2 regions of the Exiguobacterium sp. s130 genome follow, and region 1 is predicted to be linked to the other one. Evidence: a T-box and tRNA genes for the amino acid it is inferred to sense, from the RefSeq annotation. Region 1 holds a T-box; the other holds one or more tRNA genes.

What was found. The T-box of region 1 lies ahead of alaS (alanine--tRNA ligase). A T-box ahead of a tRNA ligase gene usually reads a tRNA of that ligase, here a tRNA-Ala.
Region 2: it encodes a tRNA-Ala, which carries the amino acid that the T-box ahead of alaS (alanine--tRNA ligase) is inferred to sense. The anticodon was not compared.

The regions. Positions count from the first base shown of each region.
Region 1 covers NZ_JACSNI010000001.1:716,620-725,774, forward strand. The annotation lists gene recD2 (SF1B family DNA helicase RecD2) at 1-1,588, shown strand, start outside; T-box leader at 1,631-1,841, shown strand; gene alaS (alanine--tRNA ligase) at 1,899-4,541, shown strand; gene HZS85_RS03540 (IreB family regulatory phosphoprotein) at 4,576-4,845, shown strand; gene ruvX (Holliday junction resolvase RuvX) at 4,842-5,264, shown strand; gene HZS85_RS03550 (DUF1292 domain-containing protein) at 5,279-5,566, shown strand; gene HZS85_RS03555 (DUF1292 domain-containing protein) at 5,553-5,846, shown strand; gene mltG (endolytic transglycosylase MltG) at 5,925-7,073, shown strand; gene HZS85_RS03565 (O-methyltransferase) at 7,145-7,783, shown strand; gene udk (uridine kinase) at 7,800-8,447, shown strand; gene greA (transcription elongation factor GreA) at 8,504-8,977, shown strand; gene mtnN (5'-methylthioadenosine/S-adenosylhomocysteine nucleosidase) at 9,030-9,155, shown strand, end outside.
Region 2 covers NZ_JACSNI010000001.1:9,330-18,484, forward strand. The annotation lists gene HZS85_RS00080 (ATP-binding cassette domain-containing protein) at 1-412, opposite strand, end outside; gene HZS85_RS00085 (redox-sensing transcriptional repressor Rex) at 580-1,239, shown strand; gene HZS85_RS00090 (twin-arginine translocase TatA/TatE family subunit) at 1,239-1,436, shown strand; gene tatC (twin-arginine translocase subunit TatC) at 1,444-2,223, shown strand; tRNA gene HZS85_RS00100 (tRNA-Ala) at 2,328-2,403, shown strand; gene HZS85_RS00105 (S8 family serine peptidase) at 2,626-6,372, shown strand; gene HZS85_RS00110 (hypothetical protein) at 6,500-6,658, shown strand; gene HZS85_RS00115 (hypothetical protein) at 6,779-7,231, shown strand; gene HZS85_RS00120 (hypothetical protein) at 7,245-7,754, shown strand; gene HZS85_RS00125 (hypothetical protein) at 7,721-8,188, shown strand; gene HZS85_RS16655 (helix-turn-helix domain-containing protein) at 8,507-8,827, opposite strand.

The DNA of each region.
Region 1 (9,155 bases):
CGGGCTACATCCAGAGCGTGTCGCTGCTTCGATCATGCATATATTAGAACAAGAAGCGGGCGAGGGACATGCCTTCGCGACGGTTGACTCTCTGTTGCAACGGGCACCCCGTCTGCTAGGGGAAGATCCGGGAGAGCGGCTGGAAAAAGCGATCGAACTGTTGCTCGCTGAAGATAAGGTCAAGCTTGAAGAAGGTTGCTTGTATTTACCGACGATCTTTTATGCGGAAGTCCGCGCGGCGAAGGAGCTAGCACGCGTCATGGCAAACGGTGCCGAACAGGAAGTCGATGTCGCGACGATTCTTGAAGCAATCGGGCACCTCGAAGAACAGTTCGGCATGGAATATGCCGTGCAACAGCGAGAAGCGATCGAGTTAGCGGTCAAAGCGCCGCTGATGGTCTTGACTGGTGGACCGGGTACCGGTAAGACGACTGTCATCAAGGGAATTTTGCATGCGTTGCAAGAAATTCATGACTGGCCGCTTGAGAAGAGTCGCGTCAAGACAGGAGAGGTCTATCCATACGTCCTTGTTGCACCGACGGGACGTGCCGCTAAACGTCTATCGGAAGCAACAGATGTACCGGCGATGACGATTCACCGTCTCTTAAAGTATGATGGAACGAACTTTCAACTGAATGAGGATCAGCCGATCACGGGAAAAGTACTGATCATCGATGAATCGTCGATGATTGATATCTACTTGTTATCGAGTTTGCTTCGCGCCGTCCCGAATGGCATGAAGATCTTGTTCGTCGGTGACCGCGATCAATTGCCATCCGTCGGTCCAGGACAGGTGCTGGCAGACTTGATGGATACGGAAGGAATTCCCGTCGTCCGTTTGAACGTCGTCCATCGTCAAGCAGAAGATTCTTCGATATTGCGTCTTGCGCACGATTTGAAGAACCGGACGACGTCTGCTGATTTGTTATCACCACTTGCGGATCGCCGCTTCTATACTGCGTCTCCGCAAGAGACGTTACGGGGCATCTCGGCCTTCGCGGAAAAAGCACTCGCAAAAGGCTACTCGAAATTCGATGTCCAGGTCCTCGCGCCGACCTACCGGGGTCAGGTCGGGATCGACGAATTGAATGTCGCCTTGCAACGCGTCTATAACCCGGAGGAACCGAAGAAACGAGAAGTCAAACAAGGAACGCGGATTTACCGGACCGGAGACAAGATTCTCCAGCTCGTCAACAATGCGGAAGAAAACGTCTATAACGGAGATATCGGCGAAATCGTCAATATCTTCTTCGCTAAAGAGAATGTCGATAAAGTCGATAAGATCATCGCCCGGTTCGATCAGACGGAAGTCGAGTACAACCGGAGTGACTGGGATCAATTCACGCACGCCTATGCGATTACGATCCATAAAGCGCAAGGATCTGAGTTTCCGATCGTCTTGATGCCGGTCTATTTCACGGGGGCGTTCAAACATTCCCGAAATTTAATTTATACGGCAGTTACTCGGGCAAAATCGAGTTTGTTATTATTCGGTGATCCGCGTGCGTTCCATAAAGCGTCGCAAGAAGAGGAACCCCGGCGCCGAACACGATTGATCGAACGACTCGGTGGGGTGACAAAGACTTGACGGATGCTGTTCGATAGGTAATAATCACGATAGATGAATGGACGTAACACGTTGATGGAAGATAAGTAAAAGGAAAACTCGAGTCCAGAGAGAAGTGAGTCTGCTGCAATCACTTTCTCGAGTCCCTTTGAAGCTCCTTCCGGAGTCGGGTGTAAACACCTGCGGGTCATCCCCGTTATCAGATGTTCGAGGTAGGCAATAGGTTGCTTACGAACGAGGGTGGTACCACGGAAGCGATGCTTTCGTCCCTTTTCAGGGATGAAAGCATCGTTTTTTTGCGTCCAAATAAAACCAATGGAGGTAACTGTTCATGAAAGCTCTAAAACCATTAACGGGTGCACAAATCCGTCAGATGTATCTTGATTTCTTCCAAAGCAAAGGGCATGCGATCGAACCGAGTGCTTCACTCGTGCCGGTCGAGGATCCATCGCTCTTGTGGATCAACTCGGGTGTTGCAACACTCAAGAAATATTTTGATGGTCGTGTCATTCCTGATAATCCACGTATCGTCAACGCACAAAAATCAATCCGGACGAACGATATCGAAAACGTCGGGAAAACAGCGCGTCACCATACGTTCTTCGAGATGCTCGGAAACTTCTCTGTCGGTGATTACTTCCGTGAAGATGCAATCAAATGGGGTTGGGAACTCTTGACGAGTGATGACTGGTACGGTCTTGACCCAGAACGTCTTTCGGTCACGATTCATCCGGAAGATGATGCAGCGCGTCAAATCTGGCTTGAACTCGGCGTACCGGCTGAGCGGATCATTCCGCTTGAAGATAACTTCTGGGAAATCGGTGAAGGTCCATCTGGTCCGAATACGGAAATCTTCTTCGATCGTGGTCCAGCTTTCGGAGACGATCCGAACGATTCAGAACTTTATCCAGGTGGCGAAAACGAACGCTATCTCGAGATCTGGAATATCGTCTTCAGTCAGTACAACCACGACGGACACGGCAACTACACGGAACTTCCGCGTAAAAACATCGATACTGGGATGGGACTCGAACGGATGGCGTGTGTCATGCAGGACGTGCCGACGAACTTCGATACGGATCTGTTCATGCCGATCATTCATAAGACAGAAGAAATCAGCGGCAAGATATACCGTGATGATTCGAAACTTGATGTAGCATTCAAAGTCATCGCAGACCACATCCGTACTGTATCATTCGCGATCGGTGATGGGGCTCTTCCTTCGAATGAAGGACGTGGATATGTCCTTCGTCGTTTACTACGCCGTGCGGTTCGTTATGCGAAGATGCTTGGGATCGAACGTCCGTTCATGTATGAACTCGTTGATACGGTCGGGAACGTCATGGTTGACTTCTACCCACAAGTTCCGGAAAAAGCGGACTTCATCAAACGCGTCATTAAAAACGAAGAAGAACGTTTCCATGAGACGCTTCATGACGGTCTTGCAATCTTGAACACGGTCGCTCAGACGTCTAAGGCAAACGGTGAGCATGTCATCAGTGGCGAAGATGCGTTCCGTCTGTATGACACGTATGGTTTCCCACTCGAATTGACAGTTGAGTATGCGGAAGATCATCAGATGTCTGTTGATGAAGAAGGCTTCAAACAAGCGATGGACGCACAACGTCAACGTGCGCGGGCAGCACGTGAAGAGAGCGGTTCGATGCAACAACAATCGGAAGTCCTCTCGACACTAAAAGATAAAAGTACGTTCGTCGGCTATACCGACCTTAAGGCGGATGCAAAAATCATCGCATTGTTGCATGATGGAGAACGAGTCACAGAAGTGGCTGCTGGTGAAGAAGCGCAAGTCATTCTCGATATCACGCCGTTCTACGCTGAAAGTGGTGGTGAAGTAGCGGATACAGGAACAATCGAAGGCAAAGACTTCGTTCTTGATGTCAAAGATGTTCAAAAGGCACCAAACGGTCAAAACTTGCATACGGTCATCGTCCGTACAGGAATCGCAACGGAAGCGGCGGATGTCGTTGCAAACGTCGAAGCAGCAGAACGTAAAGCCGTCACGAAAAACCATACAGCAACACACTTGCTTCATAAAGCATTGAAAGACACGCTCGGAACACACGTCAACCAAGCGGGATCACTTGTTTCTCCAGAACGTCTCCGCTTCGACTTCTCACACTTCGGTGCCGTGACACAAGAAGAGTTGACAAAAATCGAACAAGACGTCAACCAAGCGATCTGGGCATCATTACCGGTTGATATCGAAGAGATGAACATCGCTGATGCAAAAGCAAAAGGCGCGATGGCATTGTTCGGTGAGAAGTACGGTGAAACGGTCCGTGTCGTCTCAGCAGGCACATACTCGATTGAATTGTGTGGCGGAATCCACGTCGGAAACACTGCAGAGATCGGTCTGTTCAAGATCGTCTCAGAGTCTGGGATCGGTGCAGGTACACGCCGGATCGAAGCCGTGACAGGTGCAGGCGCGTATCGTGTGATGAATCAACACTTGGAAACACTCGAACAAGCAGCAGCTGTCTTGAAAACGAAAACGACGGAAGTTCCGGTCCGTATCGAAGCACTGCAACAACAACTTCGTGAGACGGAACGGGCGAACGAATCGTTGCAAGCAAAACTTGCGAACATCGAAGCTGCTTCACTAAAGGACGATGTTGAGGAAATCAACGGCGTACGTGTGCTTGCAAAACGTGTCGACGTCTCAGATATGGATGCCCTTCGCGGTATGATGGATGAGTTGAAGAGCTCACTCGGATCAGCAATCATTGTTCTCGGTAGTGCGCAAGGTGAAAAAGTCAATCTCGTCGCAAGCGTTTCAAAAGATTTAATCGACCAAGGCTATCATGCTGGTAAATTGATCAAGGAAGTCGCAACACGCTGCGGTGGTGGCGGTGGCGGTCGCCCTGACATGGCTCAAGCTGGTGGGAAAGATGCGTCGAAATTAGAAGAAGCACTCGCGTACGCTTCACAATACGTGCAATCACTGGCATAATAGAAACGTAGTGTATATGAAAGAGGTGATGAACGTGAGTCAGATGGATCAAACGATGAAATTCAACTTTCCAGAAGACGATAACAAAGCAGCGACACGGGATGTGTTGTTGACGGTCTATCATGCTTTAGAAGAAAAAGGATATCATCCGATCAACCAAATCGTCGGCTATCTCCTATCTGGAGATCCTGCTTACATTCCTCGTCATAATGACGCACGTAACTTAATTCGTAAGATTGAACGTGACGAATTGCTCGAAGAACTCGTGAAATCTTATTTGGCGGAGAGTGGAAATTCAAAATGAAACGTGCAATGGGACTAGACGTCGGTTCGAAGACGATCGGGGTAGCGGTCAGTGACTTGATGGGCTGGACGGCGCAAGGTGTCGAGACGGTCAAGTGGACGGAACCGGATTACCCAGAAGCCTTCAAACGGCTCGATGTCATCATGGAGACATACAATGTCGAAATCCTAGTCATTGGTCTTCCGAAAAACATGAACGGTTCCATCGGTCCCCGTGCGGAGGCGAGTGAAGCCTTTGCGAAGGAAATCGAACAGCATACTGGGCTTGAAGTCGTCTTCATGGATGAACGGTTGACGACGATGCAAGCAGAACGGATGTTGATCGATGCCGATGTCAGCCGCAAGAAACGAAAACAAGTCATCGATAAGATGGCTGCCGTCATGATCCTGCAATCGTATTTGGATCGGGCGAATCGATGAAGGGGGAGAAACCGATGGCTGAAGAAAAACGTCAGTATCTCTTTCCAGATGAAGAGGGCGGCGAACATCTTTTCGAAGAATGGTACCGTTACTCAAGTGAACGTACAGGAAAAACCTATCTATTTCTTGAAATGATCGGTAACCCTGACGAAGGAGCGGATGATCTAATCATCTGTGAGATCGATGAATATGGAGAAGGCGAAGATGATTTTGAATTGAGCCTGATCGATGAAAATGATGAGCAAACTTGGGATGAACTCGAGCTTGCGTTAAAGGAGCGGATCACTGATGCAACAGAATGAGCCAACACGTTACGTAATTCCGGACGGCGAAGGAAATGATTTCGAATTCGTAGAACGTCTGCGTTATGAAAGCCCACGTTCGAGCAAGACATACATCTTCCTCGAGCCAATCGGAGCAGATTATGACGAAGCAGAAGAAGTCGATATCTTCGTTTACGAACTCGACGAATACGGTGATGGAGACAACGACTTCAACCTCGTACCAATCGACGAAGACGATACAGCGACTTGGGATGAAATCGAAGAAGTCTTTAACACGCTCGAAGATCAGTTAGACTAACCCGACTCATGACAGGTGACGTCGTAAGAGACTTTCTCTTACGGTGTCACCTTGTTTTAAGAGAAGAAGGAGGAACCGATGGAGAACGAATGGAAGCAAAATGCTGAAATCGAAAAAAGGCGACGCCGGACATCACGCCGGATCACGCTGATCATCCTTTCTGTATTGTTGACGATTTTTCTAGTTACCAGTGCGGTCATCTATGTCTTTTTGAAAAATGCGCTTGAACCGGTCGATGAAGCAGCGACGAAATCCGTCAAAGTCGAAATTCCTTTAGGCGCAGGAACGAGTACGATCGCTTCCTTACTAAAGGAAAAAGATTTGATTGCAAACGAGACGATTTTCCGTTATTACGTCCGTTATAAGAATGAATCGTCATTCCAGGCGGGTACATATACCCTGTCACAAGCCATGTCCCCGGATGAAATCATCAATGAATTGAAAACGGGAACGGTCATGAAGGCAGCGGATGTGAAAATCACGTTACCTGAAGGCATCACGATGGATCGTCAAATTGATTTAATCGCGAAAGCGACGAAGTTCAAAGAAGAGACGATTCGTAAAGAATTGACGGATGCGATGTTCATCGATGCCATGATTGAAAAATACCCGATGTTGACGGATGAAGTGAAGAAGAATGGCGTCTTGTACGCACTTGAAGGATATCTCTTCCCAGCAACGTATGAGTTCGATAAAGGAAAAAGCATTGATCAAATCGTCGAGACGATGCTCGACGAGACAGAAAAAGTCTACGATGAAAATGAGGATGCCATTCGAAAGTCAGGCATGACCTTCCATGAAGTGCTCAGTCTCGGTTCAATGGTCGAGCGTGAAGCCGCGACACCGAAGGATCGTCGTGAAATCGCAGGCGTCTTCAAAAACCGTTTAGATGATGGCATGAAACTGCAGTCGGACCCGACGGTTTGGTATGGCACAGGCGAGAATACGGCATTGACGACGCTAAAGGATCTTGAGAATAACTCAAAGTACAATACGTATAAGTACGAAGGAATTCCGATTGGTCCGATTTCAACGGTCAGTAAGGATTCCGTATTAGCTGTCTTGAACCCGAATAAAACAAAATATGTCTATTTCTTCGCCCGTCCACCAAGTGATACACATCCACGAGGACAGATTCTTTACGAAGAGACATATGAAGAACATCAACGAAACGTCGTTAAGTATAAACCGGAATGGGTGGAATACGAAGCGAGTAAAGAGCAATGAGCAACGGGTTGGGTTGAAGCGGGAAGTTCGCTTCAAGTCAGCCTGTTTATGCGGAAGAGGGAGTGAATGGCGTGAAGGATTTCACGACCTATGTCGAATCGATGATTCATCCTCGTGATGCCCTACTAGAAGAAATGGAGCGTTATGCGGAAGAACATCATATACCGATCATCGAGTTGACCGGTTCCGAAGTCTTATTGTCGCTCCTGCGATTACAGCAACCGAAGCGTATTCTAGAAGTCGGAACAGCAATTGGTTATAGTGCGATCCGGATGGCACGTGCGTTACCGGATGCGCGTATTACGACAATCGAACGGAATGCAAAGCGGTATGAAGAAGCAAAAACCTTCATCGCCCGGTCAGATGTGGCGGATCGGATTGACATCATTTTTGGTGATGCAGTAGAATTAGCCGAAACGCTTGAAGACCAGTTTGATGCAGTCTTCATCGATGCAGCTAAAGGACAGTATAAAAAATTCTTTGCGGGATATGGGCGACTCATTCCAGAGGGCGGCGTGCTTTATACGGACAATCTCTTCTTACACGGAGATGTCCTTGAGCCTGACCCGAAGACGTTCGATCGAAGAAGACGTCGGCTCGTGCGTCTCGTCAAAGAATTCACGGTCTGGATGATGGAACAAGAACAATATGATACGACGATTTTTCCACTCGGTGACGGTGTATCCGTCAGTCGGAAAAAGTCGAAATGATGGAGGAACGAATGACATGCAAAAACCGGTAGTAATAGGCGTAGCGGGCGGAACGGGTTCAGGGAAGACGACGGTGGCACGTTCACTTGTCGATGCGTTCCCAAGCGAATCAATCGTCATGATTGAACAGGACGCATACTATAAAGACCAAAGTGAATTATCAATGGAAGAGCGATATCAGACAAACTATGATCATCCATTTGCTTTCGATAATGGTCTTTTGATCGAACACATTCAAGCGCTCCGCGAAAACATTGCCGTTGAAAAACCGGTATATGATTATGTCGCACATACACGTGCTCAAGAAACGATTCGTCTCGAACCACGTGATGTCATCATCGTAGAAGGAATTTTAGCGCTTGAAGACGAACGGTTACGGGAACTAATGGATATTAAGGTGTTCGTCGATACGGATGCGGACGTTCGCATTCTTCGTCGGATGCAACGTGATATCAACGAACGTGGGCGTTCAATTGATTCTGTCGTTGAGCAGTACACGAATGTCGTCCGTCCCATGCATCTACAGTTCTGTGAACCGACAAAACGTTATGCGGATATCATCGTACCAGAGGGCGGCGAAAACCACGTGGCAATCGATTTACTCGTAACGAAAATCCGAGCGATCCTTGATTATCGATCATCACTCGACCAAAGAGGATATTGATTCCAAAAAAGATGTGAATATACTATACTAGTGGAATAAAAAGGAGCGTGACAAAAATGGCAGAAAAGCAATACTACATGACGCTTGAAGGTAAAGCGAACATTGAAAATGAATTGAATGAATTGAAGTCAGTCCGCCGGAAAGAAGTCGTCGAGAACATCAAGATTGCCCGTTCGTTCGGTGACCTTTCAGAGAACGCAGAATATGATTCAGCAAAAGAAGAGCAAGCAATGGTCGAAGGCCGGATTGCTCAACTGGAAGAGATGCTTCGCAACGTTGCCATCATCTCGGAAGAAGAGAAGGATATCTCAGTCGTCGGTATCGGAACGACAGTCACTTTCTTGAGTGTCGAAGACAACGAAGAAGATACGTATACGATCGTTGGTAGTGCCGAAGCAGATCCGTTCACGGGTAAAATCTCGAACGAATCACCAATCGCAAAAAGTTTAATGGGGCACCAAGTCGGAGATCAAGTCTCTGTACCAGCACCAGGCGGCGAATACGCAGTAAAAATTACATCGATCAAATAAAGAACACAGGAGCCGGAGCAATCCGGCTTTCTGTTTGATGGAGGAATGGACCATGCCAATCGCAATCATCGGCGCAATGGAAGAGGAAGTCAACTTATTGCGCAACGAGTTGTCAGAACGTAAAGATACAGTCATCGCAAACTATCATTTTTATGAAGGACTCTTGAATAGCGTTCCT
Region 2 (9,155 bases), 710 kb from region 1:
CTGCTTCTGAGAAGTCATGTTGTGCTTGATCGTACGTCTTCAGAAGTCGATCGTAAGCGACCGGGTCGTTCAAGATGTGCTCCATGCCCATCTCGATTTCCATCCGGCGCAGTGTCCGTTCTTGTTCTTGCAGATGTTCAAAGACGGTCAGCATCTCGTTCCAGATCGTCTCATTCGATTCGAGACCACTGTCTTGCGCGAGATAGCCGATTTTGACATCTTTACCTTTCATGATATCGCCCGAGTCATGACTGAGTTCACCAGCGATGATTTTGAGCAAGGTTGATTTACCGGCACCATTTCGACCGACGAGCGCAATTCGGTCGCGCTCTTGTACTTCCAATTTGATATTTTCTAAAATCGGCTCGACGCCGAATGATTTCGAGAGTTGGTTGACTTGTAAGAGTATCATTTCCATCCATCCTTCCACCCTTTAGTCTATCACGAACAAAAGCGCGAGGTCCTGCGGAATATATTATTTGTGACTCTATGTGAAGTGGTTTACAATCAAGGAGAGTAGAAAGCTTTTTGCAAAGATTTGGGTGCCACGATGGATGTGGCCGAAGGGGGAACTGCAGGATGAATGGATCAGACACAAAAATTCCACAAGCGACAGCAAAACGGTTGCCGCTATATTATCGCTTCATCCAAAGTTTATACAATTCAGGCAAGCTCCGCGTCTCTTCTGCTGAGTTAAGCGAGGCGGTGAAGGTTGATTCAGCAACGATTCGTCGCGATTTTTCCTACTTTGGGGCACTAGGGAAGAAGGGGTATGGATATAACGTTCAACATCTCTTAACGTTTTTCCGCAAAACCTTGAATCAAGATGAGGTGACGAATGTTGCCTTAATCGGGGTCGGTCATCTCGGAACAGCGTTTGCAAATTATAACTTTTTAAAGAATAATAGTACTCGGATAGTCGTTGCGTTTGATGCGGACGAAGAGAAGGTCGGAACAACGACGCATGACGTTCCAATCTATCATGTTTCGGACATGAAAGAACAAATCGAAGCGAATCAGGTCGATGTCGCCATCTTGACGGTTCCATCCCAGTTCGCACAGTCAGTAGCGGATGAGTTAGTCGAGTATGGTGTGACAGGCATTCTGAACTTTACGCCTGCACGGTTGAACGTGCCAGCGAGCGTTCGGGTTCATCACATCGATTTATCGATCGAGTTGCAGTCGTTAGTTTATTTCATGAAGCATTATTCGCAATCAGCTGAAGGAGTGAAATTATAATGGAAAACCTTATCCCGCTCACGTTAGGTATCGGACCTGCGAGTATCGGATTAATTGCTGTCGTCGCGTTGATCATCTTCGGACCGAAGAAGTTGCCGGAATTCGGTCGTGCTGCCGGTCAAACATTGAAAGAGTTCAAGAATGCCACGAACGGCATCATGGACGACGATAAAAAGGACGAACCGAAAGAGAAGTGATTGAATCATGACGGTTGATCAAGAACAAAGCATGACGTCGCACCTAGACGAACTGCGTAAGCGGATTGTCTGGTCGCTCCTCATCGTCGTCGTCCTGTTCGCTGTCGCATTTCCGCTCGTTCGACCGCTCGTCCGTTTTCTGCAAGCGGACTTAAAAGAGCTCGGTATCGGATTAAATGCCTTCAACGTCGCCGATCCTTTAATGTTGTATTTGAATCTTGCGTTCATCATCGCGCTGATTTTAGCGTCACCGTTCTGGATGTATCAACTGTGGGCATTTGTCCGACCAGGGCTTTATGAAAAGGAACAAAAAGCAACACTGACGTATATTCCAGTCATCTTCTTTCTATTTTTGGCTGGTGTAGCCTTCTCGTATTTCTGGTTGCTTCCCTTCTTGCTCGAAGTCTCAACGGATCTCGGGAAAGAATTGGGGATCGAGCAAGTCATCGGGGTCGAAAACTACTTCAGTTTCTTGATCCGGTTGACGATGCCGTTTGGTCTTCTCTTCCAATTGCCGGTCGTGACGATGTTCCTGACACGTCTTGGTCTTGTGACGCCATATTTCATGCGAAAGAATCGAAAATATGCGTATTTCGCGCTGTTCGTCGTTGCGGCATTGATCGCACCGCCGGACGTGACGTCACACTTGATGATCTCAGTGCCGTTGTTCGTTCTCTATGAAATCAGTATCTTGATTTCCGCGCGGACGTATAAAAAGGTCTTGATCCTCGAGCAACAGGCAGAGCTTGAACGACAGGCGGATTTGATGCGTGAATTGAATAAATGAATCGTGAATTCCTTCCAGCCATTTCGGGAGGAATTCTTTTTTATGAAAGCGTTATGTTTATATTGATAAAGCAGTTAGCGATGCGTATACTGAAGATAATTCATGGGGGCTTAGCTCAGCTGGGAGAGCGTTTGGCTGGCAGCCAAAAGGTCGTCGGTTCGATCCCGATAGTCTCCACCAAGTTCATACGTTCAACTCCTCGAGTGCTCGAGGAGTTTTTTTATGTTCCCAGTTAAATTCCTTCCAAATATAAAATGTCACCAAAAAGAAAAAAATTAAAAAAATAGACAAATATAAATTGTTTATTTCCATTAACTTCATTAAACTAAAAATACAGAATTTTCGTTAAACTGTTTTATTAGTATTACTACTATGGTTTTACAGAAAAGGGGAAACGAACGCATGAAGAAGAAGATTGCACTTATGGCAGCCGTCTTAATGACGTCTTCCAATCTAGTCAGTGCGCAAGGTGCACTGTCCTCGCAAGACAAAGCGACGGGTCAAAAACCGCAGGCGCTCTCACTGAAGAAATCGGGACAAGAAAAGAACTACAAACAATCGGATAAAGTCCGAGTCGTCATCGAGATGGAACAAAAACCGGCGATTCAAATCGCCCAATCTCAAAACAAGCGGTATAGCACATTGAGCAATGCCGAAAAGGAATCGATCAAGGATCGACTCGTCAGCGTCCAAAAATCAGTCAAGTCAGCTATCGCTAAAAAGGCGATTCCTGTTACATATAAAGAAAGCTTCACAACCGTCATCAATGGATTCAGTGGTGAAGTGAAGTTCGGTGACATCGAAGATATCAAACAACTCGAAGGAGTCAAAAGTGTACATATCGCGCACGAATATGCGCGCCCAACCGTCGATAAAGGTGCCAAGCCAGACATGCTGTACAGCAAGGACATGGTCAATGCGAAGGAAACGTGGCAGGACTATGGCTTTAAAGGGGAAGGAACCGTCGTCGCGGTCATCGATACGGGGATTGATCCATCGCACAAAGACATGGTCTTGAGTCCAGAGACAAAGGTGGATTTAACCTCTTCGAAGGTCGAGAGTGCGAAAGAAACAAAAGGTTTAAAAGGAAAGTATTTCACGGAAAAAGTACCGTACGGCTATAACTATGCCGATCACGACAGCGAAATCCGTGACTTAGGTGCGGGGGCATCGATGCACGGGATGCACGTCGCAGGTACGGTCGGAGCAAACGGCGATGAAGCAAACGGTGGTATCAAAGGGGTCGCGCCGGAAACACAGCTCCTCGCGATGAAAGTCTTCGGAAACGATCCAGGAATGCCATCGACATTCAGCGATATCTACATTAAAGCGATCGATGATGCGATTGCACTCGGAGCCGATGTCATCAACATGAGTCTCGGTTCGACGGCATCGTTCGTCAATTCAGATGCTCCAGAACAACGCGCAATCGTCAACGCGATGAACAACGGTATCTTGTGTGCGATCTCTGCTGGTAACTCGGCGTTTGCAGGTCATGGTGCGGGTAATCCATATACAGCAAACCCGGATATCGGTGTCGTTGGTGCACCAGGATTGACGAGCCAGGCGCTCCAAGTCGCGTCACTCGAAAATACGAAATTGACGCTTGAAGGCATGGCGCTGACGATCGACGGTCAGGATGCCGGTTATTTGGCATACCAAAAACAAGATTCGCCGAATCCGATTGCCGTCTTCGATAAAGAGAAGAAGGATGTCGTGTATGTCGGTGACGGTCAAGCTTCGAACTATGAAGGTAAAGACGTCAAAGGGAAAGTCGTCTTCGTCGTGCGTAACGGTGGTTTCAACTACGGTATGATCCAAGCAGAAGCTGAGAAGCAAGGGGCAGCAGGTGTCATCGTCCGCGGTCGAGTCGATCACGGGGATTACGTCAGCATGGCGCTCAACAATCCGACGATTCCACTCGTCACGCTTAGCATCGCGGACGGGAATGATCTCGAAGCAAAAGCAAAAGAAGGCAAGGCAATCGCAGTGACATTTGACGGAAAAGCGGTCTCAACCGATAACCCGGTCGCAGGACAAATGTCTGACTTCACGTCATGGGGTGTCACGCCAAGCCTTGACTTCAAGCCAGAAATCACGGCACCAGGTGGGAAAATCTATTCGACGCTTAATGATAACGAGTATGGCGTCATGAGCGGTACATCGATGGCAGCACCACACGTCGCTGGTGGAACAGCACTCGTCATGCAACGGATTGCGAAGGACTTCAAAGTCACTGGTGCAACACGCGTTAAACTCGCCAAAAACATCTTGATGAATACATCGCGTCCGCAACTCGATCAAGGAAAATACAACGCAGAACTGAAAACAGGCAACTTCTACTCCCCACGTCGTGAGGGAGCTGGACTGATGGATCTTCGTGCTGCGATGAAGACACCAGTCGTCATCACAGAGACAAAGTCAGGTGAAGGCAAGGCATCCTTGAAGGAAGTCGGCGAGAAGTTCACATTCACGCTTGATTTAAAAAACTACAGCAATGAAAAAGTGACGTATAAGCTAGCGGGAACGGTTCAATCAGATCTCGGTGCACAAGGATCGAACTTCCTTGAAGCAAATGGAATCTTCAAAAAAGGAACGATTGGTACGGTAGATGCCAACATAGGCACATACCCGATCTCATTTGCAGTCGGCTCGAAGAAAGCGAGTTCAGTCTCGATTAATCCGAAGAGCTCAACGAAAGTCAGCGTGTCAGTCGATTTGAAGAACACGACTGACTGGGCGAACGAGCTTCCGCTTGAACAAGTCTTTAAAAACGGCTACTTCGTCGAAGGATTCGTCCGTCTGGTCGATACGAAGAGCAAAAATCCAGAACTGACAGTTCCTTATGTTGGATTCAAAGGAAAATGGGATCAAGCTCCGATTTTAGATGCACCATTGTACGATAAAAACAACACGTTCTACGGATTGACAGGTCTAGCGACTGAAGTGAAGGACGATTTCGAATTCCTTGGTACGAATGCCGCTGGAAAAGTTGTCGCGAACAAAGTCTCGTTCTCACCGAACAACGACGGTAGCGCAGATGAAGCTTTCCCGATCATCTCATTCCTTCGAAATGCGAAAAAAGTCGAGTATTCGATTCTTGACCGGAATAAAACAACACTTCAGAAGCTTGATATGCAAACGGACGTCGTCAAGAACTACTATGATAGCGGTTCAGAGAACGGCTACACACCAGTCACAAGCGCTGCTTGGGACGGAACGATCAACGGGAAACCGGTCAAAGATGGTCTTTACTACTACAAAGTCAAATCGGTGATCGATTATCCGAACGCAAAATGGCAGACGAATCTCTTCCCAGTCTATGTCGATACGAAAAAGCCAGCAGCGACTGTGAAATGGAATGCTGCGAAATCAACACTTTCATGGACAGCAGGCGACCAAGGAACAGGAGTTGCGTCATACAATATCCTCGTCAATGGCAAGAGTGTCTTAAAGCAACCACTTGCCGCAACAGAAAAAGCGTACACGTTGACGGATCTGCCGGAGCGCGCGAAGATTGCCTTCGTCGTCAAAGACTATGCTGGAAACAGTGTGAAAAAAGACGTCAACACGACAGGCGTTGATAAAGCCGTACCAAATGTTCAAATCGATACACCGGTCGCTCTTGGTCTTGCAACATCAAAAGTCATCAACATCGCGGGTCATGTCTCTGATGAGTCAGGTATCAAATCGTTCAAGATCAACGGAAAAACTGTTAAACTGCGTTTCGATGCAGCCCAACAAAACTATGCGTTCAGCCATGACGTGACGTACACGACGGATGGCGTCAAGTCATTCAAGGTCGAAGCGTACGATGGAAAAGGGAATCGTGTGGCGTTCAACCGTCAAGTCATCATCGACACAGAATTACCAACGATTCGTGTCACAGCACCAAAAACCGTCTCAAGTAAAACAAAAACAGCTGAGATGAAGATCGTACTTCGCGATAACTACAGCGAATTACGCTTCGACTTCAATGGTAGCGCGGAATACCGCCGGACGTTCAAAGAACCGTACGTCATGAAAGCCTTCAAAAAGACGATCACGAAAAAAGTGACGCTCAAAAAAGGAAAAAACACGTACAACTTGAAACTGAAGGATCTGGGTGGACACGTCGTTACGAAAACAGTCGTCATCACGAAAAAATAAGGTAACATTGAACAAGCCAGGCGGACATCCGTCTGGCTTTTCGTTGTGTATCGAAGCGCCATGAAGGGTTTATGAGACGAGTGGAGCGGGAAATTTAAGAGCAGAAACAATTAGAGGGGGAACAACCATGAATCCGTTTACGACATTAATCGCCTTCATCGTGGGGTGTCTCGTCTTATATCTCGGTATCCGTGACAAAAACGGCTGGCTGATCGGTGTCGCATTGATACCGCTCGCGATCGTTGCCTATAGTGTCATCTATCTGATCATCCAGGTTAGTGCATAGTCTCTAATGAAAGATGTCTTGTCCGAAGCGACAAGACATCTTTTTTTCAAAAAATCATACTAGATATGAAACCGATGCAGTAAAATGTAAGTATATGACAGTATAGAGAGGTGGGAGATCATGGAACACGTACATACACAAACGAAAGCATTAGCGACGTTATACGAAGAGATGCACCAAAAGACACAGACCGGCATGTGGGTCATGCTTGCGGCATTCTTAGCGCTCAGTAACACACTCGAGAAACCAATCTACGCGATGATCGTCCCGTTATTGTATTTTGGCTACGACATGTTCGTACAACGCAAGCGGTTCGCGCTTGTTGCGGAATATACATCAGAGACTTCTGCAAGACGGCTTTATCACGTGCATGTGTTGATAGGGATCTTACAATACGGAGCACTCGCTGGTCTGATCGTTTGGGCAGTCGATCGCCCGAATACATCTTTCTTGATCGGTCTCGTCATCGTCGTCATCCCGTTCTACTGGATCTGCCGAAAAACGTTAGAGTTCGTCTCACGAAAGATCGATCCAACATATGTGACGGAAAAAGAAATTCATCAAGCTCGCTAAAGGAGAAGGTACTATGCAAACGGCTCGTGAAGAACGCCTACAAAAACTTGCCCTCGCGTATCGGGATGTCGAATGGCTCGGCACACGCTGGTATTGGAACGTGTTTCTATTCATAACAGTCGGTGTTTTGATTGAGTGGACGGATCTCCCGATTTTGATTTTGACGATTCCAGCCGTTTTTCTCGGATCCGATTTTCGCTACCAACTAAAAAAACGAAAAATTTTAGACGGCTATCTCTCAAACGCACAGGTTCGTCGGCAATTTTTACTTCGTACCGGCAGTCACGTCCTGCTGTATGCCGTATTGACGATCGTCATCATTCAGACGATCGATAGACCATTTTGGCAGATGTTTGTTGCGATATTTGCGATTTTAACACCACTCTATTTCATCAGTGAATGGATCATCCGACGTGATGGAAAGCGTGATCCAGATTATATCAGTGACGTTGAAGTTGCCCGCTTCGTCAGACAGAAAGGAACATCACAATGGAACACCTATTCGAGCGACAAGCACGTCTGAACCTATTGGTACGTCCTGTGCGTTCCGTCGCCTATTTCTTTTTGGTCCCTGGATTGATTTTTGCGGTACCTGCTTGGTTTATGCCGACAATTACATCCGTCTTTCTTCAGATCATGCTCTTTTGTCTTTGCGCGACAGCAGTCTCTCGAGAAATTGTCCGTCTACGGCTCATGAAGTCATATTTAACACCAACTATGTATCAACAAACCGTTCAAAAGGTCGCTCGTCTGACAATCATCGGGTATGTCGTGGCATGGCTGATCGCCGTCGTCATGCTGTCGATTCCAAGTGCTCCTGGTTATTTATTCGTCGTCTTCCTCTTTTGGATTGGTGGGTTTAGTCTTGGTATCACTCGACTGAATCGGTTAGCCAAACAAATCGATCCAGCCTACGTCTCGATGGGGGAAATCGAACGTGCGTGGTGGAAACGGTAAAGCAAAAAATCCGCATCAATCAGCGAAAGTGAACTGCTCCCTGTCAAGTAGACAGGACAAATAATAAAAATCCTTTAAACGGCTTGCGCTCTGTATTCTAATGGAGCCAAGCCGTTTAATCGTTGTTGATCTCGTTCATCTCTTCGATGATTTTCATGTTCTCCGTCTCACGAGTCTGTGGTATACCAATCCGGCGTAACCACTTGTAGTAGGCAGCGCGCGAGACTCCAGCGAGGTGACACAGGGCGATGATCGGGTAACCAAATTGCTCTACCGATGATTGAATGGCTTCATATTTATCTTGAAGACGAATTTGACTTAACGTGACCTCCTCTCGATCTCCTCTAACTTTTTTAAGAAATCGTTCTCCATGCGTAGACGCTCATTTTCTTTCTCGAGTCGTTTCAGATCCAACGCCAAACGGTCTGTATCCGTCAATTCTTCTACTGGCTTCTGACGTCCGCGACGGTCCATCAGTGCGTCGATTCCGTCCTTCTCGAACTTTCTTACCCAGCTATAAATTTGTTGGTACGAGACCCGATGGGTCTTCATGATGCTTTGATAGTCTTTTCTGTTCTGTATACAGTCCATGACTGCCTGGACACGCTCTTCGAATGTAGTGGTTCTACCTTTAGTCATAGTGGATCGCTCCTTCAATGGTTTCCCTTGAGTACTATGACTAGTATACCCCTCTATCCACTTCGCAAGTAGGCTTCTATCCGAGATATCAAACCGTGCCGTAGCGCTAATAAGCGATTCCTTTTGGTCGAGTACTGCACGTATAGCCTTCATCTTCAGTTCTTCCGGATAACGCGTCCACTCTGTTCGATTACGAAGTGCCATGGAGCCGCCCGTACGATATTTTGTCCTTCATCTATTTAAGGTGGTGACTGAAAGCTCGAAGAGCGAGGCAATCGATTTGATCGAGTCGATTCGGTCTTCACACATCTTAATAATTCGTAGTTTT